3 regions of the Mesorhizobium sp. WSM4307 genome follow, and region 2 is predicted to be linked to each of the others. Evidence: predicted binding sites of a transcription regulator. Region 2 holds the regulator's gene; each other region holds the start of a gene.
What was found. Region 2 encodes LexA, which represses DNA repair genes until DNA is damaged. Its sites were predicted from a motif close to TGTTCNNNNTGTGTTCNG; they were not measured.
Positions count from the first base shown of each region.

Region 1: the regulator LexA is predicted to act here: its motif matches at 4,592-4,609, upstream of dinB (DNA polymerase IV).
Region 3: the regulator LexA is predicted to act here: its motif matches at 4,588-4,605, upstream of FJV83_RS23715 (helicase-related protein).

Region 1 is NZ_VFTB01000021.1:13,235-23,200, reverse strand. It holds gene FJV83_RS34275 (dihydrofolate reductase family protein) at 1-489, opposite strand, end outside; gene FJV83_RS34270 (alpha/beta hydrolase) at 492-1,424, opposite strand; gene FJV83_RS34265 (SDR family oxidoreductase) at 1,529-2,410, opposite strand; gene FJV83_RS34260 (dihydrofolate reductase family protein) at 2,533-3,120, opposite strand; gene FJV83_RS34255 (helix-turn-helix domain-containing protein) at 3,228-3,650, shown strand; gene FJV83_RS34250 (thioredoxin family protein) at 3,718-4,431, opposite strand; gene dinB (DNA polymerase IV) at 4,640-5,887, shown strand; gene FJV83_RS34240 (excalibur calcium-binding domain-containing protein) at 5,889-6,221, opposite strand; gene rsgA (ribosome small subunit-dependent GTPase A) at 6,405-7,445, shown strand; gene FJV83_RS34230 (sterol desaturase family protein) at 7,464-7,994, opposite strand; gene FJV83_RS34225 (NUDIX domain-containing protein) at 8,181-8,651, shown strand; gene FJV83_RS34220 (Gfo/Idh/MocA family oxidoreductase) at 8,697-9,884, opposite strand.
Region 2 is NZ_VFTB01000019.1:33,984-43,949, forward strand. It holds gene FJV83_RS33360 (AMP-binding protein) at 1-219, shown strand, start outside; gene kynA (tryptophan 2,3-dioxygenase) at 216-1,052, shown strand; gene kynU (kynureninase) at 1,118-2,365, opposite strand; gene FJV83_RS33375 (ABC transporter permease) at 2,400-3,323, opposite strand; gene FJV83_RS33380 (ABC transporter ATP-binding protein) at 3,329-4,108, opposite strand; gene FJV83_RS33385 (ABC transporter substrate-binding protein) at 4,167-5,153, opposite strand; gene FJV83_RS33390 (GntR family transcriptional regulator) at 5,307-6,080, shown strand; gene lexA (transcriptional repressor LexA) at 6,455-7,192, shown strand; gene FJV83_RS33400 (ComEC/Rec2 family competence protein) at 7,186-9,642, opposite strand; gene gltX (glutamate--tRNA ligase) at 9,745-9,966, shown strand, end outside.
Region 3 is NZ_VFTB01000010.1:1,018-10,983, forward strand. It holds gene fdxA (ferredoxin FdxA) at 51-389, opposite strand; gene FJV83_RS23710 (RNA-binding S4 domain-containing protein) at 638-1,024, opposite strand; gene FJV83_RS23715 (helicase-related protein) at 1,040-4,420, opposite strand; gene phbB (acetoacetyl-CoA reductase) at 5,130-5,855, opposite strand; gene FJV83_RS23725 (acetyl-CoA C-acetyltransferase) at 5,946-7,130, opposite strand; gene phaR (polyhydroxyalkanoate synthesis repressor PhaR) at 7,433-8,044, shown strand; gene FJV83_RS23735 (rhodanese-like domain-containing protein) at 8,192-8,611, opposite strand; gene ftrA (transcriptional regulator FtrA) at 8,746-9,723, shown strand; gene FJV83_RS23745 (citrate synthase) at 9,773-9,966, opposite strand, start outside.

The sequences.
Region 1 (9,966 bases), on a different contig from region 2:
GCGATGCGTGCCGGCCAGATCGAGGCTGATCGAGCCGACATCCTCGAAGGCACGCTTGCCGTGCCCGACGCGGGTCGGCACGATCGACAGATGATACTCGTCGACCAGCCCGGCGCAAAGCAGCGTGCGGTCAAGTTGCGACACTCCGTATTTCAAGATGTCGCCGCCCGGCTGCCGCTTCAGCGCGGCGAGTGATTCGGCGACGTCGCCGTCAAGCAGCGTGGCATTCCAGCCTACCGATTTCAGCGTCGTCGAGGCGACCAGCTTCTTCATGCCGTTGATGCGGTCCATGTAGGGCCCCTTGAGGTCAGGCCAGCGCGCCGAGAACATCTCGTAGGTGACGCGGCCGAGCAGGAAGAAGTCGACGCAGGACAACGCCTGCAAGGCGTGCGCCTGGTTCTGCCCGTCGAAGAAGGGCGACGCCCACACCATCGGTCCTTCAACGACACCGTCCAGCGAGACAAAACTCGATACGACCAGCCGCCGCATGCTCACGCCGCCTTTTCGCCGGTCTTCCCGGCAGCCGGCAACCCCAACCTCGGCCGCACCCAGGCGGCGAGGCGGCCGATCGCGTCGTCGGCTTCCGGCGCCCGGCCGGCCATCATCTGGAAGGAATGCAGCATGTCGTCGAAGACGTCGAGCCGCGTCTCGACGCCAGCCTGCCGCGCGCGCTCGGCGAACATGCGGCTTTCGTCGACCAGCGTCTCATCGGCGCCGGCCTGCAGGAAGACGGGCGGAAAGCCGCTCAAATCGGCATAGAGCGGGCTGACCTCCGGATCCAGCCGGTCGCGGTCGCCGATGAAGTTGGTCACCAGCCAGTCGACGCCGCCCTTGGCGAAGAAAGGATCCTTTTCGCGGTTGGTTTCATAGCTGGCAGCGGTCAGCGCCATGTCGAACCAGCCGGAGATGATCAGCGTGGCGGCCGGCAGCGGCCGCCCTTGCGCGCGCAACCGCTGCAGGACGCCATAGGTCAGCACCGCGCCGCAGGAATCCGCGGCAAGCACGATCCGCCTGGTGTCGAAGCCCTGGTCGATGAGCCAGTTCCAGGCGGCCATCGCCGCATCGAGCTGGGCCGGATACTTGGCCTGGCTGGCCAGCGGATAGCCATAGAGCAAGGCCCGGCAGCCGACGGCCTTGGCCAGATGGCCGACCAGCTTGCGATGGGTGTAGATCGAGCCGCCGACGAAGCCGCCGCCATGCGCATAAAACAGCACGCGCCGCTCGTCGGCGCCCTTCGGCACAGCCCACAACGCAGGCACGCCGCCGGCATCCACCTCGATATAGTCGACGCCGCCGGGTTCTCCGGTCAGCGCCGTCCAACTGGCATCGTTGAACTCGACGAACGCCTGCGGACCCATTTTGCCGGCATTGGCGGCGATCGCCGCGTAGTGGTTCCTGTTTGCCTCGCTCTCGATGCTCGCCATGATGGTCTCCTGGTTACGGATCGCGGACCGCGCGACCTTTCGAGAAGCAAAGACGAATGGGCCGACAAAAAGGATACGTCGCCGCGGACGATTTTCCGCCCCGGCTAGCCCTCACCCCGAAACATCGCGGCGTGGCGTTGGGCAAATTCAAGGAATGGCGTCGGCCGCACGCCGAACATGTCGTGCGTCGCCAGGTGCACCCGCGATTTCGGCCGTCGCAACCGCTCGGCCAGTTGTTCGTCCAGCGCATCGGCGAAGCCGGCCGGAACGCCGCTGGCCAGCAGGTTGCGCCGCCGCTCTGCGGGGCTGACGTCGACATAGCGAACCGGCTTGCCGATCGCCTGCGATATGAGCACGGCGATATCGCTCATCGTCAGCGCCTGCGGCCCGGTCATATCGAGGCTCTCGCCTTCATGGCCACCATCGCGCAGCAGCCGGAAGGCCACCTTGGCGATATCCTCGACATCGACCGGCGACAGTTCGGTCTCGCCGAGCGCGAGATGGAATGCGCCCTCGGCGGCAATGGTCGGCGCGTCGCGCAGGTACACCTGCATGAACTGGCTGGGGCGCAGATGCGTCCATGCCATGCCGGCCCCTTCCAGATAGCGCTCGACCTCCTCATGCATGCGGGTGAAGCGGAACTTCGTCGCGTCGTAGCCGATGTTGGATTCGGCGCCCGAGAACTTCACCACATGCGCGACACCGGCCTGCCTGCAGGAATCGATGAAGCGGCACTGCGTTTCCGTCATGTCGTCGGCCGCGGTCGAAATCATCAGCACGCGGTCGATGTCATCAAGTGCCGCGCCCAGCGTTTCCGCCCGGCGCATGTCGCCCGCGACCAGTTCGACGCCGGCAAGTCCGCCGAGCCCTGCCGCCGACGCCCGGTCGGGATCGCGCACCAGCGCCCTCACCTCATGCCCTTGCCGCGCGAACTCGCGCATGATCGCCTTGCCGTTCAGCCCCGTGGCGCCTGTCACCAGGATCATCGTCATCTCCGTCTGGGATTGAGGCGGCCGCCACGCCGGCGACCGCACCTTGAAGACGAAGAGACGAGGGCAAAGGATTCTGCCCAAACGGTTTTTTGACAGGAACCTTCGCCGTGCTCCACTCACTGCGCCGGGGCGTAGCGGTTGACCACCATGCCGCAGGCATAGGCTTTCGAGCCGAGCAGCCGGAGGTTACGAAAACCGCCCTGGTCGAAGATGCGGCGGCCGGCGCCCAGCACGGCCGGATTGATGAACAGCTGGAACTCGTCGACCAGCCCGGCGGCGATCAGCGACGAGGCGAAGCCGGCGCCGCCGAAGACGGCGATATCAGCCCCCTCGCCCGCCTTCAGCGCGTTGACCTCCCGCGGCAGGTCGCCGCTCACCACCGTCGTGCGCTCCCATCGCGAGGTTTTCAGCCTGTCGCTCGGCACCACCTTCAGGGCCTCCACGATGCGCTGGGCGAAGGCGTAGAAGGGATCGCGCGGAAACCTCTTCGCCGCATTGCCCCAATGGCTGAGATAGCCCTCCTCGGCCATCTTGCGGCTGAGCAGGATGGTGTCGATGCCGGCGAAGACGGTGTTGAAATCGCGCTTCAGCTCTTCGTCCCAGCCGATGTCGTCGCCCCATTCCCAGAGCTGCCAGCGATGGTCCTCGTTCGCCCCGACAAAACCGTCGACCGACATCTGCATCTGCAAGATGAGCTTCTTCATCGTCTCCTCATTTGTTCCGCTCAAAGGAATTGCTTTACTTTTGGAACCATTGACGCGAGGCAAAAACGATGTCAAGAGTAAAGTGATTTAAAAATGGAACCATAGGCATGTCGACGCGCGAAAGGTCCGGCTGCCCGATCAGCCTGTCGCTGGAACTGCTTGGCGATCGCTGGACGCTGCTCATCATCCGCGACCTGGTCTTCGCCGGGAAAAGGCATTTTCGCGAATTCCTGCAATCGGATGAAGGCATCTCCTCGCGCACGCTGGCCGAGCGGCTGCAGACGCTCCAGGACGAAGGCATCCTCACCCGCAGCGACGATCCGAGCCACGGGCTGAAGGCGATCTACCGGCTGACGGAAGCCGGCATCGACCTGTTGCCGGTGCTGGCCGCGCTCGGCGCCTGGGGCAGCAAGCACCGCAAGGCCGACGATCAGCTCGCCCGCATCGCCGACGAACTGGCGGCCGGCGGCGAACCGGCGCTGGAACGGATGAAGGCGACGTTGCGGGCCGAGCATCTGGCCAACACATGATCGCCGAAGCTCTTGATGGACGCCGCAAGGCCGAGGCGGGGCTTAACGGCGCGGCGATATCGGTTCATCATCGACCATCATACTCGTCGTGAAGGCGGACCCAATCGCCCAGCGTATGCGATGGCCCGTTTTCATTGCGGCCGATGGGTGTGAGGTCGAGATAGCTATAAGTCCCGATCAGGTTCTCGCCGCCCCGGCTCCGCACCTGGAAAGTGCAGTAGATCGTGCCATCGTCATCCCTGTAGAAAACGGTCGCGCCACCGCGATCCCTGCCTTTCATCGCGACCTCTTCGAAATTGAACAGCACCTTGCCCGCTTTGATCTGGTCCTCGGTGAACGACACCTGGAAGTCGAAATTGAAATCGCTGCCGAATGACGAAACCCAATCGAACTGCCAATTCATCCGCGCCTTGAAATCCATGAGCTCGGCCAGAGGAGCGCGCGCGCAGACGACCAGGGAGACGTCGTGATGCCTGAGATGCTGGTTGGCGGCGTCGATATGGTCGCAAAGGAATGAACAGCCAGTGCAGCGATAGTCCGCATTGGGCGGAAACATGAAGTGATAAATGATCAACTGGCTGCGACCCTCGAAGAGATCGGCCAGCGATTTCCTCCCCTGGGTCGTGTCGAACTCGTAGAGCTTGTCGATGCGCAGCCACGGCAGTGCGCGCCGCTCCGCCGCGAGTTGTTGACGCTGGCGCGTCAGCGCCTTCTCTTTTGCGAGATGCGATTTGTGCGCTTCAAACCAGTCCGAGTAAGGCGCGATGATGTGATCGGTCATGTCGTGCTCCTTCCGCATTCAGCCATGCTGACAGGCCCGTTTGCCCGTCTCTAGGACGTTGTTGAAAACCGCGACCCGACATTGGCTGTGCCATTTTCGCGGGAAGAGCACAGGCGATGCAGCCGGGCGCGGACATGACGCTTGACAGATGTACATGTTATGTTCTCTATTTGTTCCGGTCCATCAGCAAACGTGGATATGCAGCCGGATGGAAACGACAGCCACCATCCTGCATGCCGATCTCGATGCTTTCTATGCCTCGGTCGAGCAGCTGCTCGACCCGTCGCTGCGCGGCAAGCCGATCGCGGTCGGCGGCGGCGTGGTGCTCGCCGCCTCCTATGAAGCGCGCGCCTTCGGCGTGCGCGGCGGCATGCCGGGGCGCAAGGCGCGCGAGCTTTGCCCGCAACTGATCTTCGTCGGCGGCAATTTCAGCCACTACCAGCGGCTGGGGGATGCGGCGATCAAGGTGCTCGACGATTTCACGCCGGTGGTCGAGCGCATCTCCATCGACGAGGCCTTCGCCGATGTCGCAGGCTGCACGCATCTGTTCGGGCAACCGCGGGAGATCGCCACGGCGATCCGCCGCCGCGTGCGGGCCGAACTCGGCCTGCCGATTTCCATCGGCGTCGCCCGCACCAAGCATCTGGCCAAGATCGCCTCGCAGGTCGCCAAGCCCGACGGGCTGGTGGTCGTCGATCCCGGCACCGAGCTGGCCTTCCTGCACGACCTGCCGGTCTCGCTGATGTGGGGCGTCGGTCCGGCGACCAAGGCAAGGCTGGCGGAAATCGGCGTCGAGACCATCGGCGAGCTGGCCAGAACGCATAGCGGCGCGCTGACGCGGCTGCTTGGTCCCGCCGCCGGCGAAAAGCTCGCCGCTCTGTCATGGAACCGCGACCCGAGGAAACTGGAGACCAGGCGCCGGGCGCATTCGGCCGGCGCGCAATCCGCCCTTGGCCAGAAACCCGCCGTGGCGCCGGTGATCGTGCCCACCTTGCTGCATCTGGCCGACCGCGTCGCCAGCCGGCTGCGCGCCAAGGCGCGGCCGGGCCGCACGGTGACGGTGCGCGTGCGCTTTGCCGATCTCAGCGCCGTCACGCGCTCGATCACGCTCGACCAGCCGATCTCGGCGACCACCATGCTGGCCGAGATTGCCGGCGACCTGGTGCGCGGCGTGCTCGGCGACCATCCACGCGAAAAGACCATCTCGCTGCTGGCGATCTCGGTCTCGCACCTGGAGGAGAGCGCGGAGCTGCAGCTCGACCTGCCGCTTGGCCTGGCCGACGAGAAGCGCCGCCCCGGCAGCAAAAAAGGCCTCGCCCGCTTCGGCGCCGACCGCGCCATCGACAAGATCCGCGAACGCTTCGGCAAGCAGGCCGTCGGCTACGGCACGGTGGCGCTGGAAGCGGCACGCTCCGTGCCCGACGAGTTCAGGGAACTGGCGGAAAAGGAATTGTGAGCTATCTGCCTGTCCGCGAATAGCGATGCACTCTGACGCCGCTACCGCTTCCCCCATGCCAAGGTTCACAGGCGATACCGTCCCTGTCGGCATCATGCGTCGGCCAATAGCCCGGCTGTCCCTTGCGCGCGGGGGCAAGCCCGACGGCGCGGGCGGCAGCACAGTTGGGGAACGCGGCAAAGTGCCTTAAGGCGGCGAGCGGCGAGTCAATCTGGATGCCGACAAAGCCGTAGGCGATGTAGCCGGACAAGAGGATGAATGGCGCGAAAAGAGCCAGGTATTTCAGCCTGCCGTGGCGAAGAGTTGCAGGCCAATGCAAGAATGGCAGAAGCATTCCCGGCGCACCCCCAGCTTCAGGCCCGACACAAATCTATCTTCACCGGGCTGCCGCGACAACCGGCAACGCTTGCCAAACCTCGCCGTGCCGCCCATACAGCGGCGTGGGCGGATCGCCCGTTCCGAGGGGTCGGCGCCTCTCCTATCTTTCCCGAGGATACTGTCCGATGTCAGCGACGCCATGCCCTCGGTCGAAGCCGTGACGGCCTCCTCTTCCGCCCCATCCCTATCGCTTGCCGGCCTTGGATGGTCGGAGTTCTTCGGCGACCAGCTCGAGCCGGGCGATGCAGACCTCATCCCGACCCGCATTGCCATGGTGCATCGAGACCGGCTGAGCGGCTTGTCCCAGACGGGACAAACCGATCTGTCCCTGGCGCCGCAGGCCACCACCGGCGACTACGCCGTCGGCGACTGGGCGCTGGTCGAGCCGCATAGCCACCTCGTGCGGCGTCGTCTGACCCGCAAGACGGTTCTGGAGCGCCGCGTCCAGGGCGGCAGGGGGCCACAGCTGGCCGCGGCCAATGTCGACACGCTGTTCATCGTCACGTCCTGCAATGCCGATTTCAACATCGCCCGGCTCGAACGCTATCTGGCGCTGGCCAACGAGGCCGGAACGACCCCCGTGATCCTGCTGACCAAGGCTGATACGGCCGAGGACGCCGAGGCGTACCAAAGCCAGGCCGCCGCGCTGCAGCGCGGATTGGCCGTCGTGACGCTGAACCCGCGCATATCGGGCGCCGCGAGCGCACTCGCTGCCTGGTGCGGCGCGGGGCAGACGGTGGCGCTAATCGGTTCCTCCGGCGTTGGCAAATCGACACTGGTCAATAGTTTGGCCGGATCGGCGCAGCAGACCGGAGCCATTCGCGAACACGATGCCAAGGGACGCCACACCACCACGGCGCGGTCGCTGCACGCCATTACCGGTGGCGGCTGGGTGATCGACACGCCGGGCATGCGCACGCTGCAAGTCAGCGACGTCGCCTACGGCATCGACATGCTGTTTGCCGAAATCACCGAGCTGGCTCCGCTCTGCAAATTCCGCGACTGCACGCATGTGCATGAACCGGGCTGCGCGGTGCAGGCAGCGTTAAAGGCCGGCACGCTCGATCCGGACCGCCTGGCCCGCTGGCGCAAACTGTCCGACGAAAACCAGCACAACACGCCAGTGCTGACAGGACCTCGCGGCGCCAAGTCTCCCGCCGGCCGCGGCAAGCGGCGCTGAACGACCGCCCTACTGCCCTCAAAGCCGCGCCGTGCCGAAAATCCGGTCCCAGAACAGCGACGTCACGCCGAAATTGGCGTTGTCGTCGATATGGTGGTGCACCGCGTGGCGGCGCTTGAGCGTGTAGAGATAGCTGGGATGGGCGGGGTGCCAATGATGGATCATGTGGTGGACGCTGATGTACCAGAGATAGCCCAGCATCAGCCCGCAGCCGACCGCGCTGGCGGTCGCGAAATCCGAGAGCAGCCAGATGGGCAGCGCGATCAGCGCATGCACGCCCAGGCTGAGCCAGGTCGGCGTGCCCACCGGACTGCGCTCCTCGATATGATGACGGTCGTGCAGATCCCTGATGTAGGGGACGTGATGCAGGACGAAGCGGTGCAGGACGTATTCGATCAACGTCCACAGGCCGAGACAGATCAGCACCGTGCCGATCCAGTCCGGCGCGCTCTCTTCCCCTGCCTCGATCAGCCCGGCCACGCCCAACAGGGCGATCGCCAGCGGATAGACCACGAAATCGCTGTAGTAACCGATCAGACCGAGTTGCATACCGGACGCCCCATCTGATTTCGACGCCGCCCCTAAAACGATGCTATCAGATTGCCGAACTCGCAGACGAGGTGCAATGCAGATGCATCTGACGTAGCGTCGCAATTTCCCGGTGCAAGTTCAGCACGCATGATCGACTCAAGAATCGGCAAACCTCGCACCGGCGCTGCAAACGGACATGCAAAAATGGCAAAACGCAGTGCGGGCCTGCTGATTTATCGTCGAAGCGACGGGGATATCCAGGTGCTTCTGGTTCATCCCGGCGGCCCGTTCTGGGCAAGGAAGGATGAAGGCGCCTGGTCGATCCCGAAAGGCCTCATCGACGAGGACGAGGACGAACTGAAGGCGGCGCAACGCGAGGCCGGGGAAGAGCTCGGCATCACGGTCGACGGCTCCTTCGCGCGCCTCGGCGACTACAAGCAACCAGGCGGCAAGATCGTCATCGCCTGGTCGGTCGAGGCCAGCACCGAGATCGATGTGGCCGCCATCAAGAGCAACAGCTTCACCATGGAATGGCCGCCAAGGTCCGGGTCGATGAAAGAATTTCCTGAGGTCGACAGGGCCGGCTGGTTCAGCCTGCCCGAGGCGGCGCCAAAAATTCTGCAGGGCCAGCGCCCGATGCTGTCGGATCTGGCGAAGCGGCTGGGGACCGGGTGATTGCCGGTGGCAAAACTGGCGATCTCCTCGTGTGGAGATCGGCTGTCACCCCGCAAACCGTGCCGCCGTCCACGCACCGCCCGCCGCGTTCGACGCCACCGCCGCGGCGACGAATTTCACGCCGCGCGCACCGTCGACCACATCCGGCACCCGCGCCGCGCGCGCGGCATCGACCACGCCACCGGAGCGATGCGCGCGGATGATGTCGGCGGCGTCGCGGTAGAAATTGGCGAAGGCCTCGATATAGCCTTCCGGGTGCGCCGCCGGCATGCGCGACACGCGCCGGCTTTCTTCGGTCGAACCATAGCCGCCGCGCACCAGCGTGCGGGTTTCCTCGCCATAGACGGAAAAACGCAGTTCCTCCGGCCGGCCGCCCGACCATTCGAGCCCGGCTTTGTCGCCATAGATGCGCACGGACAGATCATTGTAGTGGCCGGGCGAGGTCTGGCTGGCCAGGATCGTGCCGCGCGCTCCATCGGTCCAGCGCACCATGACATGCGCATTGTCGTCGAGCCGGCGTCCCGGCACCGCGGTGAACAGGTCCGCCGACACCGCCTCGGCCTCGCAGCCTGAGATATAGCTCGCCAGGTTGAAGGCATGCACGCCGATATCGGCCAGCACCGCCGATTGCCCCGCCCGCGCCGGATCGGTGCGCCACTCCGCCTGCTTCTGCCCTTCGGCGTCGATCGGCCTGGTCAGCCAGTCCTGGATGTAGGCGCCATGCACCGAGACGATGCGGCCGAGTTCGCCCGCCGCCACCATTTCGTGCGCTTGGCGGACCATGGCGTAGCCGGTGTTGTTCAGCGTGACGACGAAGCGGCGTTTTCTGGCGCGCGCCAGCGTCACCAGCGCTTCGGCGTCGCCGAGCGTGGTCGACAGCGGCTTGTCGCAGATAACGTCGATGCCGGCCTCGAGGAAGGCGGTGGCGATCGGCGCGTGCAGATGGTTGGGCGTGACAATGACGACCGCCTCGATGCCGTCAGTCCGGGCGGCTTCCGCCAGCGCCATGGCGTGAAAATCGGCATAGCTGCGCTCCGGCGCGATGCCGATCTCGGCGGCCGAGGCGGCGGCATTTTCAGGGTCCGACGACAGCGCGCCGGCCACCAGCACGATCTGGTCGTCGAGGCGCATGGCCAGTCGATGCACGGCGCCGATGAAGGCATTGCGGCCGCCGCCGACCATACCGACCCTCAGCCGCTTGCCCGCCGACCCATCCGATGTTGCGTAGACCATGTTTTCTCCTCCGAGCAGATCCTTGGCGACGCGCCAAGCCTCAAGCCCGGCTACCACTTTCGAACATAATTTCCAATTTCTG
Region 2 (9,966 bases):
GCCGAGGATGGCGAACGCGGCCAGATCGTCGAGGCGCATGTCGTGCTGGTGCAAGGCGTGGCGGCGGACGCGCTAACCGTCAAGCGCCTGCAGGACCACGTCAAGGCAACGATCGCGCCCTACAAATACCCGCGCTCGGTCAAATTCATCGCCGCCCTGCCCAAGACCCAGACCGGCAAGATCCAGCGCTTCCGGCTGCGCACGGAGAAAATCAATTGAGCGAGCCCTACGATCCGGCGTCCGAAGGCGCACAGATGTCGTTCAAGGAGCGCATGTCCTACAGCGACTATCTGCATCTGGAAAAAGTGCTGGACGCACAGACGCCGCTGTCGTCGGCGCATGACGAGATGCTGTTCATCATCCAGCACCAGACCTCGGAACTCTGGATGAAGCTCGCTCTGCATGAGATCGGCGCCGCCATCCGCTCCATTCGCGCCGACCGGCTCGAGCCGAGCTTCAAGATGCTGTCGCGCGTCGCCCGGATTTTCGAGCAGTTGAACAATGCCTGGGACGTGCTGCGCACGATGACGCCCAGCGAATACACCGAATTCCGCGATGCGCTCGGCCAGTCCTCGGGCTTCCAGTCCTGGCAGTACCGCGCCATCGAATTCATGGCGGGCAACCGCAACCTCGCAATGCTCGGACCCCACAAGCACCGGCCGGACCTCGCCGGCAAGCTGGAGGCAATCCTGGCCGAGCCGTCGCTCTATGATGAAGCATTGCTGCTTCTGGCGCGCAATGGGTTCGACATCGGCGCCGACGCCAGACGCACGGACTGGCGCGAGACGCGCAGCGAAAACGAAGAAGTCCTGGTCGCCTGGCAGACCGTTTACCGCGATCCGCAGCGCTACTGGATGTTCTATGAGCTGGCCGAGAAACTGGTCGACTTCGAGGACTATTTCCGCCGCTGGCGCTTCAACCATGTCACCACGGTCGAGCGCATCATCGGCCTGAAGCGCGGCACCGGCGGCACCTCAGGCGCTTCCTACCTGAAGAAGATGCTCGAGGTTGTGCTGTTTCCCGAACTGTGGACGGTTCGCACCCGACTTTGACTTTTTGCTTTGGCGCATTTCCTGTGGGAAAACCGCCAACACTTTTCCTGGAATGCGCTGACCTCTCAGGTCACCGCTGTCTTGACCGCGAAACGCGCTTCCTGCCATGCGCCGGTGCGCAGGATGTCCTCCAGCACCTCGACCGCCCGCCAGACGTCCTTGTAGCTGACATAGAGCGGCGTGAAGCCGAAGCGGATGGTCGACGGCGCACGGAAATCGCCGATCACGCCGCGCTCGATCAAGGCCCGCATCACCTGGTAGCCGTGCGGGTGGAGGAACGACACCTGGCTGCCGCGCGCATTGCCGTTGCGCGGGCCTTCGAGTTCGAGGCCGTAGGCGCCGCATCTGGCTTCGACGAGCTGGATGAACAGGTCGGTGAGCGCGATGCTCTTCTTGCGCACCGCCGCCATGTCGACATCATCCCAGATATCGAGTGCCCCTTTCAGCGCCCGCATCGACAGCACCGGCTGCGTGCCGCACAGGAACCGGCGGATACCGCTGCCGGCCGTGTAGCCTTGTTCAAAAGCGAAGGGCCGCGCATGGCCCCACCAGCCGCTCAGCGGCTGGTGGACATCATCATGATGGCGTTTCGCGGCATAGATGAAGGCGGGCGCACCCGGACCGCCATTGAGATATTTGTAGGTGCAGCCGATGGCGAAATCGGCGTTCGCGGCATCGAGCTCGACCGGCAAGGCGCCGGCCGTGTGGCAGAGATCCCAGACGATCAGCGCGCCGACCTGATGGGCCTTGCATGTCAGGGCGGCCATGTCGCGCAATTGTCCGGTTTTGTAGTTGACGTGGTTGACCAGGATGACGGCGACGCGCTCGTCGATCAGTTCCTCGATGGTGGGCGCATCGACGCCTTCGAGCCGCAGCACCGTGCCCGGCCGCGTCGAGGCCACGCCTTCGGCCATGTAGAGGTCGGTTGGAAAACTGTCGCCCTCGGCGACGATGACCGAGCGATTCGGCCGCATGCCGAGTGCCGCATGCAGCACCTTGTAGATGTTGATCGAGGTCGTGTCGCAGACCACCGTCTGGCCGGAAGCGGCGCCGATCAGCCGTCCGAGCTGGTCGCCGAGCGCGACCGGCATGTCGAACCAGCCGGCGGTGTTCCAGGCGCGGATGAGGTCTTGCGCCCATTCCTGCGTCGCCGCCTTCTGCAGCTCGTTGAAGACGGCGGGCGCCGCCGCACCCAGCGAGTTGCCGTCGAGGTAGATCACGCCTTCCGGCAAAATGAAGCGGTCGCGCATGGCGCGCAGCGGATCGGCCGCATCCATGGCTTCGACTGCTGCGAGATCGAGCGGTGCGCGCATGATTTGTGACATTCCCTGGTTGTTTAGGTCCTGATTATTCACGGATGGCTTCGCGGGCCGGCGCGGATCCCCGGCCGCGCTTGAGGCTCGGCAGGGCAAGCATGGCGAGCACGAACAGGCCCGTGGCAAGCTTCAGGTCGGGAGGCGGCATGCCGGCGGCGAGGCAGAACGACACCAGCTGGTAATAGATGATCGCGCCGGCAAAGGGCGCCAGCAGCTGGCGCCAGACCGTCTGCTTGCCGACGACCGCCTCGCCGATCATCAGCGCGGCCAGGCCGTTGATGAGGATACCCAGCCCCATATTGACGTCGGCAAATCCCTGCGACTGCACCATCAGTGCGCCGCTCGACGCCGAAAACGCGCTCGCCAGCCCGACACCGCCGATGGTCGCCGCCCAGACATTGATGCCTTGCGCCTCGGCCATGTCGGGATTGGCGCCGACGGCGCGCACGGCAGTCCCCTTCTCGGTCCTGAAGAACATGTAGAGCGCCGCGAAGACGATGAGCGCGAGAAGGCCGGCGACAACGATCTTGCTGGCCGGAAAACCCGGCCGTGCGAACGGGACCCAGTCGAACACGGTCGGCGAGCCGAAAACCGAGAGGTTGGACTTGCCCATGATGCGCAGGTTGATGCTGTAAAGCATCGTCATCATCAGGATGCCCGCCAGCAGCGTGTGGATGCGGAAGCGCAGATGGATGAAGGCGGTGCAGCAGCCCGCCGCGAAGCCCGCCGCGAATGCGACGACGATGCAGGTCAGCGGCGATACGCCGGCGGCAAGAAGCACGCCGCAGACGCAGCCGCCCAGCGGAAAGGCGCCTTCGCTGGTCAGATCGGGAAAATTCAGCATGCGGAACGGGATCATGATGCCGAGCACGACAAAGGCCAGGATCAGGCTCTGCGCCAGGGTCACCGGCATGATCGCGACAAAGCTGGTGAGAACGTCCTGAATAAAGCCCATGGTGATCAGCTCGCCAGCAACATGCGGTCGGTCTTGATGGAAAAATGGCCGATCAGATCGATAACCGTGACCCTGGCCTTCTCCTCGCCAGTGACCTCCAGCAGGACCCGGCCCGCATCGAGCATGATCACCCGGCTGCCATAGTCGACGGCGTGCTGCATGTTGTGGGTCACCATCAGCGTGGTCAGTTTCAGCGCGTTGACGGCGCGCACCGTCGCCTGCATGACGATCTCGGCCGTGCGCGGGTCGAGTGCCGCGGTATGCTCGTCGAGCAGCAGCAGGTCCGGCGATCCGCCGACAGCCATGATCAGCGACAGCGACTGACGCTGCCCGCCCGAGAGTAGGTCGACACGGGTGTCGAGACGATTTTCAAGGCCGAGGCCCAATATCGACAGGCGCTCCTTGTAGGACGCGAGCCTCGCGGCGTTCAGCCCTTGTCGCAGCGTGCGTTTTCGGCTGCGCAGATCGGCCAGCAGCATGTTCTCCGCCACGGTCATGCTGGCGGCGGTGCCGCGCATCGGATCCTGGAAGACGCGCGCCAATCGCGTGGCGCGCTTGTGCACCGGCATGGCCGTCACGTCCGCGCCGTTGATCAGGATCTTGCCGGAATCCAGGACAAGAGCTCCGGAAATGGCGTTGAGCATGCTGCTCTTGCCGGCCCCGTTGGAGCCGATGACGATGCCGAAATCGCCGGTGGCCAATGACAGGCTGAGGCCGTCCAGCGCGACCTTCTCGTCGGCCTGCCCCTTGTAGAATACTTTGCGCGCGGATCGGATATCGAGCATCGTTCCTCCCTGGCCTGATGGGCGACGGCGACGGCGCCGTCGCCCGTCCAGCCCGATATCAGTCGACGATGCAGCCGCAATCGGCCATCGAAGCCGGTATCTCGATGCCGAACGCGGCCATCGCCTTGCGGGAAATCGTTGCCATATGGTCCTTATAGGCCGGGCGCGACGGCGCGATCGTCTTGGGATCCTTGCCCTTGAGGATCTCGGCCGCGATGTTGCCGGCGTTCATGCCGACCTGCGTGTAATTGACCGCGAAGCTTGCCGGCACGGTACCGTTGCGGACCGCGCTGTCATCGGAGTTGACGACCGGGATTCCCGCCTGGCGCGCGGCTGCAGAGACGGCGGCGATCGCCGGCTGGATCAGGTTCGAGGCCGGACCGTAGATCACGTCGGCCTTGCCTGCGAGCGAAGCGATGCGTTGCTGGATGTCATTGACGTTGTCGATGCCGACTTCGACGACTTCAAAGCCGGCGGCGGGTGCCGCCGCCTTGATCTTTTCGATCAGGGCAACGTCATTGGCCTCGCCCGGATTGTAGGGCACGCCGAAGCGCTTGGCGTTCGGCAGCAGCTTCTTGGTGAAGGCCATTACCGCGGCGACATCCTGCAGATCGCTGGCGCCGGTCATGCCTTCGTCTCCGGCGTCCCACGACGGCACCAGCTTGGCCGCCACCGGATCGGTGACCGCGGCAAAGACGATCGGAATCCCGGAACCGGCGAGCGCCTTCTTGGCGATCTGCGAGACCGGCGTGGTGATGGTATAGATCAGCTTGGGCTGCTCCGCCTGCAGCTTGGCGATCATCTGCGGCACCAGAGATGCATCGAAATTGGTGTGGCTTTCGGTGTAGACGACGTCCTTGCCCTCGACAAAGCCTTTGTCCGTCAGTGCCTTCTTGAAGCCCGCTATGGCGGCATTGAGCTGCGGATGCTCACCGAAATTGGCGATGCCGATGCGTATCTGATCGGCCGCGGCGCTGCCGGCGCTGACCATCAATGCGGCTGCCAGGGCCAATCCCGACAGCCAAGCGGATTTCGACTTCAACATCATTTCCTCCCAGATTTGATCAGCGCCGCTCTCAAGGACGGCAACTGCGGCGATCATGGTCAGTCCCTCGCCGCGTGTCAAACATTATATATAATTCTTGCCATACTCCCCCTTCATATATAATTTTCATAAGCCGATGATGGACGGATCGCGATGCAGGATCAGAACAATTCCACGAAGACCGAGGCGGCCTATCAGCTGCTGCGGCGCGATATCCTGACCACTCGCCTCATGCCGGGGGCGCCGCTCAAGCTGAGCGCGCTGCGCGGCACATACGGCGTCGGCTGGACGCCGCTGCGTGAAGCCTTGTCTCGACTTGAAGCCGAACGCCTGGTCACCGCCATCAGCAATCGCGGCTTTGCCGTCGCTCCCGTGTCACGCGCCGAGCTCGAGGACCTGGCGCGCGCCAGGATGGTTGTCGAAATGCCGCTGTTCCTGGAATCGATCGCGAACGGCGGCAGGGAATGGGAGGACGCGGTCGTTACCGCTCATTACCGGCTCTCCCGCTGCAAGACCGCGGTCGATGACCCTTCCGATGCCGCCGTCGACAAATGGGACGAGAGCCACGAGGCCTTCCATGCGGCGCTGCTGAGCGCGGCGACGTCAAACTGGCTGTTGCGCTTCCGCTCGACGATCGCCGATCAGCTGCGCCGGCATCATCGGTTTCTCGGCCTGGCGCCGACTTTGCGAGCGGCGGCCGGCCTGAAGGACGGCTATGGCGAGGCAATGGACGCGCTGCGCGAGGCGATCGCCATCGAGCATCACACCGCGATCATGGAAGCGGCGCTCGATCGGGATGTAGAGCGGGCAAAGGCGCTGATGACGGCGCATATCGGCTACACGCTGCATGTCTATGTCCACAGCGAAGACAACGGCGCCAACACTTACACCGCGCGCGCCGGCAGCCTGAAAGCGGTTTCCGGATGATGCTTCCGCGGCGTCCGGATCCACGTGGCCGTGCCGGCCTGAACTCACGATCGTTGGCGTTTTGGTTTCGTTTCGTTCTGCCGGAATGGATCGATACGCCGCTCAAATCCGCCCCGCAGACGCCTCCCAAACACCTGATGCCAAACCGCGTTCAGGGCTAGGCCACAGACCATTAACCGAAACGATTTCAATGCGCGTACCGGCAGGGAAATCATTGATCGCGACCCTCTGCCCCGGTCAAAAAATTTCAGACGCGTTAACAAATTCATTAAACTTTAAACAGTTGCGGAACACAACTGGAACAGATAGTGTTTGTTCTGGGTTTGTTTTTCGATTCTGATTCAAATCCGTCGTTCAACGCCTCGGGGGCCGCCATGCTGACACGCAAGCAACATGAACTGCTGATGTTCATTCATGAACGGCTCAAGGAAAGCGGCATTCCGCCGTCCTTCGACGAAATGAAGGAAGCGCTCGATCTCGCCTCCAAGTCGGGCATCCATCGCCTGATCACGGCACTGGAGGAACGCGGCTTCATCCGCCGGCTGCCCAACCGGGCGCGGGCACTGGAAGTGCTGCGGCTGCCGGATTCGATCGCGCCCGGCCTTAACGCGGCAAAGAAATTCTCGCCAAGCGTCATCCAGGGCAGCCTCGGCCAGGGCGGTCTTGGCCGCCAGATCAAACCGGCGCAGTCGCGTTTGCCTGCGGCCGGCAATGATGACGATGCGGTTTCCGCCGTGTCGATCCCAGTGATGGGCCGCATCGCCGCCGGTGTGCCGATCGATGCCATCCAGCACCAGACGCATTCGATCTCGGTGCCGCCGGACATGATCATGGGTGGCGAGCACTATGCGCTGGAGGTCAAGGGCGACTCGATGATCGACGCCGGCATCTTCGACGGCGACACGGTCATCATCCGCAACGCCGACACGGCGAGCCCGGGCGAGATCGTCGTGGCGCTGGTCGACGAGGAGGAAGCAACCCTGAAACGGTTCCGCCGCAAGGGCGCCTCGATCGCCCTTGAAGCCGCCAACCCGGCCTACGAGACGCGCATTTTCGGGCCAGACAGGGTCAAGGTGCAGGGCAAGCTTGTCGGGCTGATCCGGCGTTACTGAGCAGGAGCGGCCGTCTTTTCGGGTTTTTGATAGGGCGCCAGCCCCCTCGCCTCACGCGAAAATTTTCGCTGCTCGTGCCAAGGCCGATACGGCCCGTCCACCGCGAAGCTGACGGTTGGCGGGCCAGTTGCCGATTGGCGGTCGAAGAACACGGCGGCACTGCCTTTGCGGGCAAGTTGCCGTTTGGTGACGACAAGAACCAGCGGATTGTGGCAGGCATCATAGCCCGTCGCGTCATTGACGACGATCAGGTCGGCGAAACCGCAGGCTTTCCAGGTATCCTTGCGGTCTTCGACATGCGCGATGATCGCACCCGACGGGTGCCGTGCAAGACAGACGCCATCCGTGCAGTAGAACGGTGCTCCCGGCGGCAGATTGACGGCATCGGCAATGTCGAATTGCCCGTCCGCCCTGTCGAACATCTCCGGCACGACGATGGTTTCGGACACCAGCGCGCGTTTCCAATTGTCGACGGTGAACTCGTTCGGGCGAGCCCGGCTGACCGCGAGTTCTCCACCGCCGATCGGCAGCGCCACCAACCGCGCATCTTCGGAAATCAGCACATCCGGGGTGCGCGTATCCGATACTGTCAGCAGGCCGGCAAGCGCGAATGGCACTGCCGCGAGCCGCAGCCAGGTCGTCGCCATCGTCGCGATGACCAGGGCGATGGTCACCAGCAGCACGGATCGCTGCGAAATCAGCCCGACCGCATCGACCGGGGAGCGTTCCGATATCCACGCCGATATGGCGATCATTGCGGTCAGGCCCTTGCCCATCACGTAAAGGAAGGGGCCGTCGGCACCAAAGGGCATCGCAAGAGAACTGAGAACAGCGAAAGGCATGACTATCAGTGACACGATCGGCATGACGGCCAGATTGGCGAACAGGCTGAGCGGCGACACACGCTGGAAATGCCAGATGGCAAACAGCGCCGTGGCGCAGCCGGCGATGATGGAGGTCATCGCCAGCCCGCCCGTCGCCAGCAGGAATTTTCGCGTGAGAAAACCCGGCAGAGTTCGCTTTGGCGGTGGCGGTCTTGCTTTTCCCGCATGGTGATCCGCCCAGCCGGCATAGGCGCCGACCAGCGCGGCGGTCGCAGCGAACGACATCTGGAAGCTTGGGCCGACGACCTCATGCGGCGACACCACAATGACGGCGATCGCCGAGATGGCGAGGTTGCGCATGGTCAGTGCCGCGCGATCGAACAGGACGGCAACAAGCATCACCGCCAGCATGATGAAGCTGCGTTCGGCGGCAACGACGACACCGGAAATGACGAGATAGGCGGCGATCGAGAACAGTGCGGCGGCGGCCGCATATTTCTTCACCGGCCGACGCGCGGAAAAGTCCGGAAACAGCGCAAAGGCACCGCGCAGCAGCCCCATAATGGTGCCGGCGACCAGCGCCATATGCAGCCCGGAAATGGAGATGATGTGATAGATGCCGGTGCGCCGCATCGCCTCGTTGATTTCATCGGGAATGCCGGCCCGCACACCGACGATCAGCGCCGCCGCGATCTCACCCTCGGCACCGCCAACCCTGGCCCTGATGTGGTCGGCAATGGCTTCACGAGCATTTTCTATCCCGGAGAAAAGGCGGGCCGTGAGCGGCACCTCGTCGTCCGTGGCTGAGACAAGCTTTGGATTGCCGAGAAAGAAGCCGCTGCCGCCAATACCGGCGAAATAGCTGTCGAAGGAGAAATCGTAGCTGTCCGGCCGCACCGGGCCGGTCGGCGGCAACAGTTTAGCGTAGCCGGTGACCATGGAGCCGGCGGTCATTTCCGCCGGGATATCTCGCGCCGAAAGCCTGACCCTTTCCGGCGCATAACGCAGTTTCGGCCGTGCGGTCGACGTCACGTCGATGGTCAGCCGGATGCGGCCGGTCTCCATCCGGTCGAGCGAAACGACGCGGCCGGTCACTTGCGTCGAGATTTCCGAACCCAGCATCTGGGTGCCCGCCCGCCATGTCTCGACCTTGGCGACAAGCAGGCCAAGCGCGCACAACAATGCCGCCATGAAGCCCAGATGGGTTTTCGGCCAGGAGCGCGAAACAAGCGCACAGACCGCCATCAGCACGACGACCGCGACAGGCTTTGCAAAATCAGGCTCCGCCGCGAGCGAATAATAGCCGATCGCTCCAGCGGCCAGACAAACCGGCACCAGCAGGAAGGCGATGCCCCGGTCAAGCTCGAGCTCCGCTGCCGTCGCCGCACCATGGCGCAGGCGAGGCCAGGAAACCCGGGCGAGTCGCCGCCGGACACGCACAATCCGGCCTGAAGCAGGCGGCGGAAGTGTCGCCGGCATATCCGCCTGCGGCGGTTGACGATCGGAGCCCGGCACCAGAGGCGATAGCGGCTGCGAGACTGGCGGCGGAATCGCAAACAGGGACCGTTCGCTGACGCCAACACCAGCGTCCTCGCCCTGTTCCGAGCCCCGGCCTCGTCCAGCCATCGGGTCTGCCCCTTGCACCGCTGACGCCCTATGCTACATGAACGCGCGACGCGCGAAAGTCCGCGCAGCCGCACCCCGCTTCAGATGGTTTCCGAGAGTTTCATGTCCGACAAGGTCGTCACCCGTTTTGCCCCCTCGCCCACCGGCTATCTGCACATCGGCGGCGCGCGCACGGCGCTGTTCAACTGGCTCTATGCCAAACACACCGGCGGCACGATGCTGCTGCGCATCGAGGACACCGATCGCGAGCGTTCGACCGCCGCCGCGACGGCCGCCATCCTCGACGGCCTCACCTGGCTCGGCTTGACCTGGGACGGCGACGCG
Region 3 (9,966 bases), on a different contig from region 2:
ATCCGATCTGCCTGTTACCCTGCGTCATACAAGCCTTTACGGCCGCATTGTCAATCGCCTTCGCCGGGCTCGGCGGAGAAGTATTTCTCGAACTTGCCGGCCTCGCCGTCGAAGGTCTTGGCGTCTGCCGGCGGCTCCTTCTTGGCGGTGATGTTGGGCCATTTCTCGGCATATTCGGTGTTGATCTGCAGCCATTTGTCGAGACCTGGCTCGGTGTCGGGCTTGATCGCGTCGGCCGGGCATTCGGGCTCGCAGACGCCGCAGTCGATGCACTCGTCGGGATGGATGACGAGCATGTTCTCGCCTTCATAGAAACAGTCGACCGGACAGACCTCGATGCAGTCCATATATTTGCACTTGATGCAATTGTCGGTCACGACATAGGTCATCGGTCGGCTCCGGGACGTCCCAGCTTAATGGGCCAGTTTTCTTGGGCTTTTTCCGTGAGGTAACGCCTTTGTCTCTCGCTTGCAAGGGTTGCCATGCGCGGCCGCCCCGGCGTTTGCGGAATGGAATTCCAGGCGGCAGGCGCGGCAAGGGCGGCTGATGTCCCGGGAGCATCTTGTTTGCCGGGTTCCGTTCTGCCCTGCGTCCGCCATTGCCCCGGGATCGCGGCCCGCGATCTGGCCGGCAAGCTTCAATCTTCGCCAAGCAGGCGGTCGGTCTGGCGGCGCTCTCTTTTGGTCGGACGGCCGCTGCCGGCCTCGCGCAGCGCCGGCATGGCGTCGGGAAGCGCCTCGCCCTTCGGTGTCGGCGGCGGCGACATATCCTCATAGAGGGTGCGGGCTTCCTCCGCGGGGCCGCGCCGGACACCAGCGCCAAGCACCTTCCAGACGAAAATGCGCCGGTCGAGCGTGATGGTCAGCACATCGCCCGGCTTGACCAGATCGGAGGCCTGCGCTGCTTTGTCGCGATTGATGCGCACGCGCCCGGCGACGACGAGCTTCGCCGCGAGCGAGCGCGATTTCACCGCGCGCGAGAAGAACAGCCATTTGTCGATGCGCTGGCGGCCTTCGGCAACCATCGGACCCTACCGAGCCTACTTCTTCAACTGGTCGCGCAAGGCGGCGAGCTTGGCGAACGGCGAATCCGGATCGAAGCGCACCGGACGTTCCTCGCGCGGCTTCGGCTGGAAAGCAGGCTTTGCGCCCCCCTTGCCGCGATCGGGACCGCCCTTGCCCTCGGGCCGGCCACCCTTCCAGTCGGGTCGGCCTTCGCGACGCTCGCCCTGCGGGCGGCCGTCACGGCGCTGTTCGCCTTCACCCTGTGGTTTGGGCTTGAACTTCGAACGGTCGAAGCGCGGCTTGCCGGCGCCATCGCGACGCCCCTCATGAGCGGGACGTTCGCCGGGCGCGCCGGTGGTTTGAGCAGCGACGGCCTCGGCCGGCGCATTGCCACGGCCGCGCGCTTGTCCGTTGCGCTGGCGGTTGTTGCGGCCTTCGTGATGGCGGGGGCGCTGTTCGAAACGGCCCTGGCGCCACAGCAGGATGGGCTTGGGCGCTTCGGCTTCGGCGATGGGCTCGCCGGTGGCCGCTTCGGCCACCACGGCAGGCTCGTCCGAAACCGCTTCCGTCGCCGGTGCAGCTTCGGAAACTGGCTCCACCGACGTCGCATCGACCGATGCGGCTCCCGCTTCCCGCGCGGCAACAGGTTCAGCAACCGCTTCGGCGACAGCGACCTCTGTAGCGGGTTCTTCCACGGCTTCGGCTGGAACTTCGGGTTGCGCTTCCGCGATCGGCTCCGCTATCGTTTCCGCGATGATCTCGGCGGGAGTTTCGAGCGCGGTCTCGGCAACAGCCGGTTCCGAACCCTCGACCGCCGCCTCCGCGGCCGCGTCCGTAGCTCCGGCTTCGGCTGCCTTGGCCTGCTCGGCGCGCGCGGCTTCTTCCGCCGCGAGTTTCGCGGCGGCAGCTTCCCGCGCGGCGGTGTCCTGCGCCTCGAGCCGTGCTTTGACCTCCGCCGCCGGCTTCGGCTCGGCGCGGTAGCCGAGGCCCTTGAGGATCTCTTCCATGTCGTCGGCGGTGGCACCGAGGATCGACATCATCGGCGGCGTCACCATGAAGGAATGGCCGTCATAGGCGCCGTCCGGGCGCTGGCCGAGGCCGGGCTTCCAGTTGGTTGCCGGTCGGATGAGGTCCGCCAGCCGCTCCAATATGTCGACGCGCACGGCGCGGCGGCCGAGATTGCGATAGCCGGCCAGCTTGTAGAAAGCCTTGTCGAAGGCAGGATCGATGACCACGGAGGTGCGGCCGGACGCCAGCGCGTGGACGACGTCGCCGAAACCAGGCTTGTCCTTGCCGTCGTTCTTCAGCGCCCACAGCAAGGTCACCAGCCCGGCGGGGGCCGGCTTGATCAGTGCCGGCACGAAGACATGGTAGGCGCCGAAGCGCACACCGAGCCGGCGAAGGGCCGCGCGGCCCTCCTGGTCAAGCGACTTCATCTCCTCGGCGATATCGCGGCGGTTGATGAGGCCGAAATTCTCGACCAGCTGGAAAGCGATGCCTCGGCCGATGCCGGAAATCTGCTCGGCGTTCTTCAGGTCGACCAGTGGCTTCAGCAGCGTTTCGATCTGGAAGTTGACGAAGCGTTCGGCGCGCGCGGCGACCTTGTCGCGTGCCGGGCCGGTCAGCTGTTCGTCGGCCAGCAGCACGAGGCGCGGCTTCAGCGCGTCTTCGCCGGAAACCAGCGTGCCGATCGGCGCGCCGATCCAGCGCAGCGTGCCGTCCGAGCCAAGCGCCAGGTCGCCATTGGCGCAGGCGCCGAAGCGTTCGGCGCGCGCCTCGAACTCGGCGGCCAGCGCCTTTTGCGCGGCCGTGCGCACGGCCTTGGCGTCTTCGCCGCCGGCGGTCTGGTCGGCGGTGAAGCGGAACCCTTGCAACTCGCCGACATGGTGGCCTTCGACAAGGACGGTTCCGGTAGGACTGATTTCGGCTTCAGGCATGGTATTTTCTCTAAGGCGCCGCATGAGGACGGAAGTCCTGCGGTCTACGAAGCGTTTCGTCAACCGCTCATGCAGCGCATCCGACAATCTGTCTTCGATTTCGCGCGTCTTTTCCTGCCAGTGTGCCTGATCGGCCAGCCAGCCGGGCCGGTTCGACACGAATGTCCAGGTGCGGATCTGGGCAATACGGTGCGACAGCGTGTCGATGTCGCCCTCGGTGGTGTCGGCGCGGCGCACCTGCTCGGCCATGTAGTTCTCGTCGACATGGCCATGACGGGCAAGGTCCATGTAGATGGAGGCGATCAGGTCGGCGTGCTGGGCAGGCGCGATCTTCCTGTAGTCGGGCAGTGCGCAGGCTTCCCACAGCAGCGCGACGCGCTTTGCATCGGTGGCGAGCGCGCGGATGTCATCGTCGCGGGAGAGATATTCGAGCGCCTGTGCGTCGACCGCCGGCAGGGCGCGCGTCAAGCCCTCGACCGGGGCGTTGGTCTCGATCGAGCGCTTGAGCGTATCGAGGCTGCCGAAGTCGAAATGCGCGGTGCGCCACTGCAGCACCTTGACCGGATCGAAGTCGTGGCCCTCGATCTTCTTGACCAGTTCTTCGTCGAGCGGGTCGACCTGGCCAGTGACGCCGAACGTGCCGTCGCGCAGATGTCGGCCGGCGCGGCCGGCGATCTGGCCAAGCTCGGCCGCCGTCAAGTTGCGGTACTGGTAGCCGTCGAATTTACGGTTCTGGGCGAAGGCGACATGGTCGAGATCGAGATTGAGACCCATGCCGATGGCGTCGGTGGCGACGAGATAGTCGACATCGCCGGACTGGAACAGCGCCACCTGGGCGTTGCGAGTGCGCGGCGATAGCGCGCCGAGCACGACGGCGGCACCGCCCTGCTGGCGGCGGATCAGCTCGGCGATGGCGTAGACCTCGTCGGCGGAAAAGGCGACGATCGCGGTACGGCGCGGCAAGCGGGTCAGTTTCTTCGAACCGGCATAGGCCAGATGCGACAGCCGCGGCCGCGTCACCACCGAGACGCCCTTCAGCAGGCGCTGCAGGATGCCGTGCATGGTGGCGGCACCCAGCAGCAGCGTCTCCTGGCGGCCGCGCAAATGCAGGATGCGGTCGGTGAAGATGTGGCCGCGCTCGAGGTCGCCGGCGAGCTGCACCTCGTCGATGGCGACGAAGGCGGCATCCGTCTCGCGCGGCATCGCCTCGACGGTGCAGACCGAATATTTGGCGCCCGGCGGCTGGATCTTCTCCTCGCCGGTGATCAGCGCGACCTTGTGTGCGCCGACCTTTTCGCAGACGCGTGTGTAGACTTCGCGGGCCAGCAGCCTGAGCGGCAGGCCGATGACGCCGGTTTCGTGCGCCACCATGCGCTCGATGGCGAGATGGGTCTTGCCGGTGTTGGTCGGCCCAAGCACGGCGGTCACGTCGCGGCCCGACAGGATCAGCGGCTCAGTGTGTTTCGGCTGGATGTTCATCGACCTGGAAATAAGGCTTTCTGGCCTCTGGTTGTCGGGAGCGTGCCTCAACTGGCGCGTATGACAGGCGACACATAGGGATTTCGGGCGCGAAGCGAAAGCGGAATGTTCCACCGGCGGCTCGAATGCAACTCTGTCTGGCGCTAAATTGGCTGCAGCTTAACTGATGGAACGAGTCTGGAACGAATCGGCGACGAATCGGCGACTCGCTCAGATTCAGCTTTTGTTCACGGCTACATATGGATTTTGTGAGCCCGAGTCTCACCACATGCTGAATCATCGAACTGGCCCGTTTTATGCTGGCGGGCCTTGTCCTTAACTTTTGCCGGCAAATGAACGAAGCATCTCGATGGCTGTCGCTCAACATTATGAAATTGTTAATCTTTCTGAATTTGTCGTTAATGAAACACGGCTGAATCCCGGGCATTAACGTTAACTTCCGCCCAAAGCCGGAACGAATCGGCGACAAATCAGCGCCGGCGGCATTTTCCCGGTTTGTTCCGTCAATATCTTGTGTTGTGAACAGCTTATCCACCGAGGATTCACAGCTTGCCCACAGGGTTCGCACAGGCGGCGCTGCCGCCATTAACCTTTGCGTGCCGGATTGGGCATTGCGCCGCAGCGGGGCGTCCTGGGCTCCAGGCATCCATTGAAAACGGACCGGTTTCCCGGTCCGTTCGTCGCGGGATGTGAGCCGCCGTCAGACGTCTCAGGCGAAGTACTGGCCGCCATTGGCGGTGATGGTCGAGCCGGTGATGAAGCCGGCATCCTGCGAGGCGAGGAAGACGACGCAGCGCGCGATCTCTTCCGGCTCGCCGAGCCGGCCGACAGGGATCTGCGGCAGGATGCGCTCGTTGAGCACCTTCTCGTCGATGGCCTTGACCATTTCGGTGGCGATGTAGCCGGGGCAGATGACGTTGACGGTGATGCCCGCGCGAGCACCCTCTTGGGCGAGCGCCTTCGAGAAGCCGATGTCGCCGGCCTTGGCGGCGGAATAATTGACCTGGCCGGCCTGGCCCTTCTGGCCGTTGATCGAGGAGATGGTGATGACGCGGCCGAATTTGCGCTCGCGCATGCCGTTCCACAGCGGATGCGTCATGTTGAAAACACCCGACAGGTTGGTGTCGATGACTTCTTTCCACTGGTCGCGGGTGATCTTGTGGAACATGGCATCGCGGGTGATGCCGGCGTTGTTGACCAGCACCGAGACCGGGCCGAGGTCGGCCTCGACCTGTTTGATGCCGGCGGCGCAAGCGTCATACTCGGCGACCGACCATTTGTAGACCGGAATGCCGGTCTCGGCCTTGAATTTCGCCGCCGCTTCGTCGTTGCCGGCGTAGTTCGCGGCAACCGAATAGCCTGCGGTCTTCAAAGCGATCGAGATCGCCGCGCCGATGCCGCGCGATCCGCCCGTGACGATTGCAACCTTGGTCATGCATTTCCCCTTTTTGATATCGCCCTGTTTTCGGGCTTGGCAGGCACTCGATATTGAACGGGCGGCTCGCGCCGCCCGGTCATCGTTTTCTCAGAGCGCTTCAACGCACATGGCGACGCCCATGCCGCCGCCGATGCACAGCGTCGCGAGGCCCTTCCTGGCGCCGCGGCGGCGCATCTCGTGGACCAGCGTGTTGAAGACGCGGGCGCCCGAGGCGCCGATCGGATGGCCGATGGCGATGGCGCCGCCATTGACGTTGACGATCGAGGGATCCCAGCCCATGCCCTTGTTGACGGCGCAGGCCTGCGCGGCAAATGCCTCGTTGGCCTCAACAAGGTCGAGATCGCCGACCGACCAGCCGGCCTTCTCCAAAGCCTTGCGCGAGGCGGGGATCGGGCCGGTGCCCATGATCGCCGGATCGACGCCGGCGGTTGCCCAGGACGCGATGCGCGCCAGCGGGGTGATGCCGCGCCTTGCGGCCTCCGCTTCGCTCATCAGCAGCGCGCCGGCCGCTCCGTCATTGATGCCGGAGGCGTTGGCGGCGGTCACCGTGCCGTCCTTGTCGAAGGCCGGCTTCAGCTTGGTCATAGCGTCAAGCGTGGCGCCGTGGCGGATGTATTCGTCCTGGTCGACAATGGTGTCGCCCTTCTTGCCCTTGATGGTGAAGGCGACGATTTCGTCCTTGAATTTGCCGGCCTTCTGCGCGGCCTCGGCCTTGTTCTGCGAGGCCAGCGCGAACTGGTCCTGATCGTCCCGGGTGATCTGGAACTGGCGGGCGACGTTTTCGGCGGTGTTGCCCATGTGGTAGCCGTTGAAAGCGTCCCACAGGCCGTCCTTGATCATGGTGTCGATCATCTTGTAGTCGCCCATCTTGACGCCGGCGCGCAGGTGCTCGGCGTGCGGCGACAGCGACATCGATTCCTGTCCGCCGGCAACGATCACCTTGGCGTCGCCGGTGGCGATCTGCTGCATGCCGAGCGCGATGGCGCGCAGGCCCGAGCCGCAAACCTGGTTGAGGCCCCAGGCAGTGGTCTCCTTGGGCAGGCCGGCAATGATCGAGGCCTGGCGGGCCGGGTTCTGGCCCTGGGCCGCGGTCAGCACCTGGCCGAGGATGACCTCGTCGACCTCGGCTGCCTCGACACCCGCGCGCGACAAAAGCTCCTTGATGACGACAGCACCGAGTTCATGCGCCGGCGTGGCCGCGAAAGCACCGTTGAAGGAGCCGACGGCCGTGCGCGCGGCACTGGCGACAACGATGGAATTGGCAGAGGACATTTTCTTCTCCAGACTTCGAGCTGTCGTGTTTTCAGGCATTGTTGGCAACTTTTCTTGCCCTTTCCATGACCCAAGTCAAACCGGAAATCGGCATGGCGCCCATGCACGCCAAGCAGGTCGCGCGCCGCCGCGCCGGCGGACTGGCCGCTGCTGCGCAGCATATTTCGCCTGCTATGCAGCATTATATGATCCCGCACTGCACAAACTGCTTGGAATTATGAGGCTTTTGCGCATATCCTCAAAAAGGGCGCAATCGTTACCGGCTGCTTACTCAGGCGTGCCGGTGTCCGGGGAGGATGCAGATGGCCGCAAAAGACGACCCGATCATTATCAAGAAATACGCCAATCGCCGCCTCTATAATACGGGGACGAGCACCTATGTGACGCTCGAGGATCTGGCCGACATGGTCAAGAAGGGCGAGGAGTTCACCGTCCAGGACGCCAAGACCGGCGACGACATCACGCATCCGGTGCTGACCCAGATCATTTTCGAGCTGGAGAACAAGGATGGGCAGAACATGCTGCCGATCCCGTTCCTGCGCCAGCTGATCGCCTTCTACGGCGACCAGATGCAGATGATAGTGCCGAGCTTCCTTGAACAGTCGATGATCGCCTTCTCCAAGGAGCAGGAGCGCTTTCGCGAGCAGATGAAGGGCGCCATCGGCAAGTCGCCGCTCGATGTGATGAAGATGGCCACGCCGATCAAGGCGCTGGAAGAGCAGACCCGCCGCAATATGGAAATGTTCCAGAACGCGATGCGGCTATTCACGCCTTTCCCGCCCGCGGGCTCGGCCCCGGCCGCGGCCCCCGCCGAACCGGTCAGGAAGGACGCACCGCCGGAGAAATCAGACGATCTGCAGCAGCTGAAGGACCAGATCGCGGCCATGCAGCGCAAGCTCGACACGATGTCGTGAGCCGGCAAGCCGGCAAGGCTTAGGCCAGATCCGGCTGTGCGTTGCCCATCGATCGTCGGGGCGCCGCAATTCCCACGTTTCGCAGGCGCCGACATTCGCCGCTCGAATGGACGGACGATATCAGTCGCGCCAGGCTTCGAGTTAGGATCATGACCGCAGAACACCAGGTTCCCTGCCCGAGGCGAAAGGAAGCTCTTCGTCCTGCCAGCCTGAAATGCCGCCGATCATGATCTTGACCGGCAGGCCGAGGCTGGCCAGTTTGAAGGCCGCCCGGTCCGCGCCATTGCAATGCGGCCCGGCGCAATAGACCACGAACAGCGTGCCTGCCGGCCACTCTGCCATCCGCTCGGCCGATATTTCGCGGTGCGGCAGGTGCAGTGCGCCCGGCACATGGCGGCGCTCATAGGCATCAGGCGAACCGACCACGTGCAAAAGCACGAAGTCCGGCTCTCCGCCGCGCATTGCCGCGGCAACGTCCGAACAGTCGGTCTCGACCGAAAGCCGGCGCAGGAAATGGTCGCGCGCAATCTCCGGCGAGGCCGCTGGAACGTCTGTCACATAGCTCATCAAGGATCTCCATCGCCGATGGAGCTGGCCTCCATCGTTTTCGGATGGAGCTTGTCTCCATCGCTGATGGAGTTGAGGTAGCGCACCGGGCCTGGCGATTGCAGCTGGCAGCTTTGCCATATATCGTCAAGATCATGCCAAACATGCCTCCTGCCAACCCACTGGTCGTTGCCGTCGCCTATGACGGGCTGTGCACGTTCGAGTTTGGCGTGGCGGCCGAGATGTTCGCCTTGCCCAGACCCGAGATGGGCGCGGATTGGTACCGTTTTGCCGTCGCCGGCATCGATGCGGGCGAAATGCGTGCGATGGGCGGCGTGCGCATCGTCGCCGATGGCGGACCCGATCTGATCGGTGAGGCCGGCACGGTGATCGTGCCGGGATGGCGCGGTGTGGACTGTCCGGTGCCGCCATTGCTGATCGAGGCGCTTCGCAAGGCCAGCGAGCGGGGCGCACGCATCCTGTCCATCTGCTCGGGAGTCTTCGTGCTGGCCGCGGCCGGCCTGCTGTCAGGCAAGAAGGCAACCACGCATTGGCGCTACAGCGACAGGCTGAGGGAGATGTATCCCGACATCACCGTGGTCCCTGACGTTTTGTACATCGATGAGGGAAACGTGCTGACATCGGCCGGCAGTGCTGCGGGCATCGACCTTTGCCTGCATCTGGTGCGGCGCGACTTCGGCACCAAGGCGGCCAATATGGTGGCACGCCGCCTGGTCGTGCCGCCGCATCGCGACGGCGGCCAGGCGCAATATGTCGAAAGTTCGGTTCCCGAGCCGCACGAACGCGGCCGGCTTGGACCGTTGATTGACAGAATGCGCGCGGATATTTCCGCCGACTACCCCGTTGCCACCCTGGCCAGTCTTGCCGGGATGAGCGAGCGGACATTTTTGCGCCGGTTCGCGGCCGCGACCGGTGTCACACCGGCGCGCTGGCTGCTTTCGGAGCGGCTTTCGCGGGCGCGCACTTTGCTGGAAGACACGAGCATGCCGATCGAGCGGATTGCCGAGACCGCCGGCTTTGGCGCGGCGGCGACGCTGCGGCATCATTTCCGCCGGCAATTCGCCACGACGCCCGCTGCGTACCGGGCGCGGTTCGGGACCAACTCCGCTTGACGGCTGACAAAGTTGAGCCCGGGTCGAAACCGCATCAGGCAAAACGCTGTCAGGGCAACAGCCCTTCATAGCGGCCGCGTGGCCTGATGATGCTGCCGCCCATGATCTGTTCGACCATATGGGCTGCCCAGCCGACGCTGCGCCCGAGCGCGAACAGATGGAACGGCGCATCGGGCGGCAGCCCGAGGCCGCGCGTCAGCACGGCCAGGGCAAAATCGATATTCGGCTGGGCGCCGGTCGCTG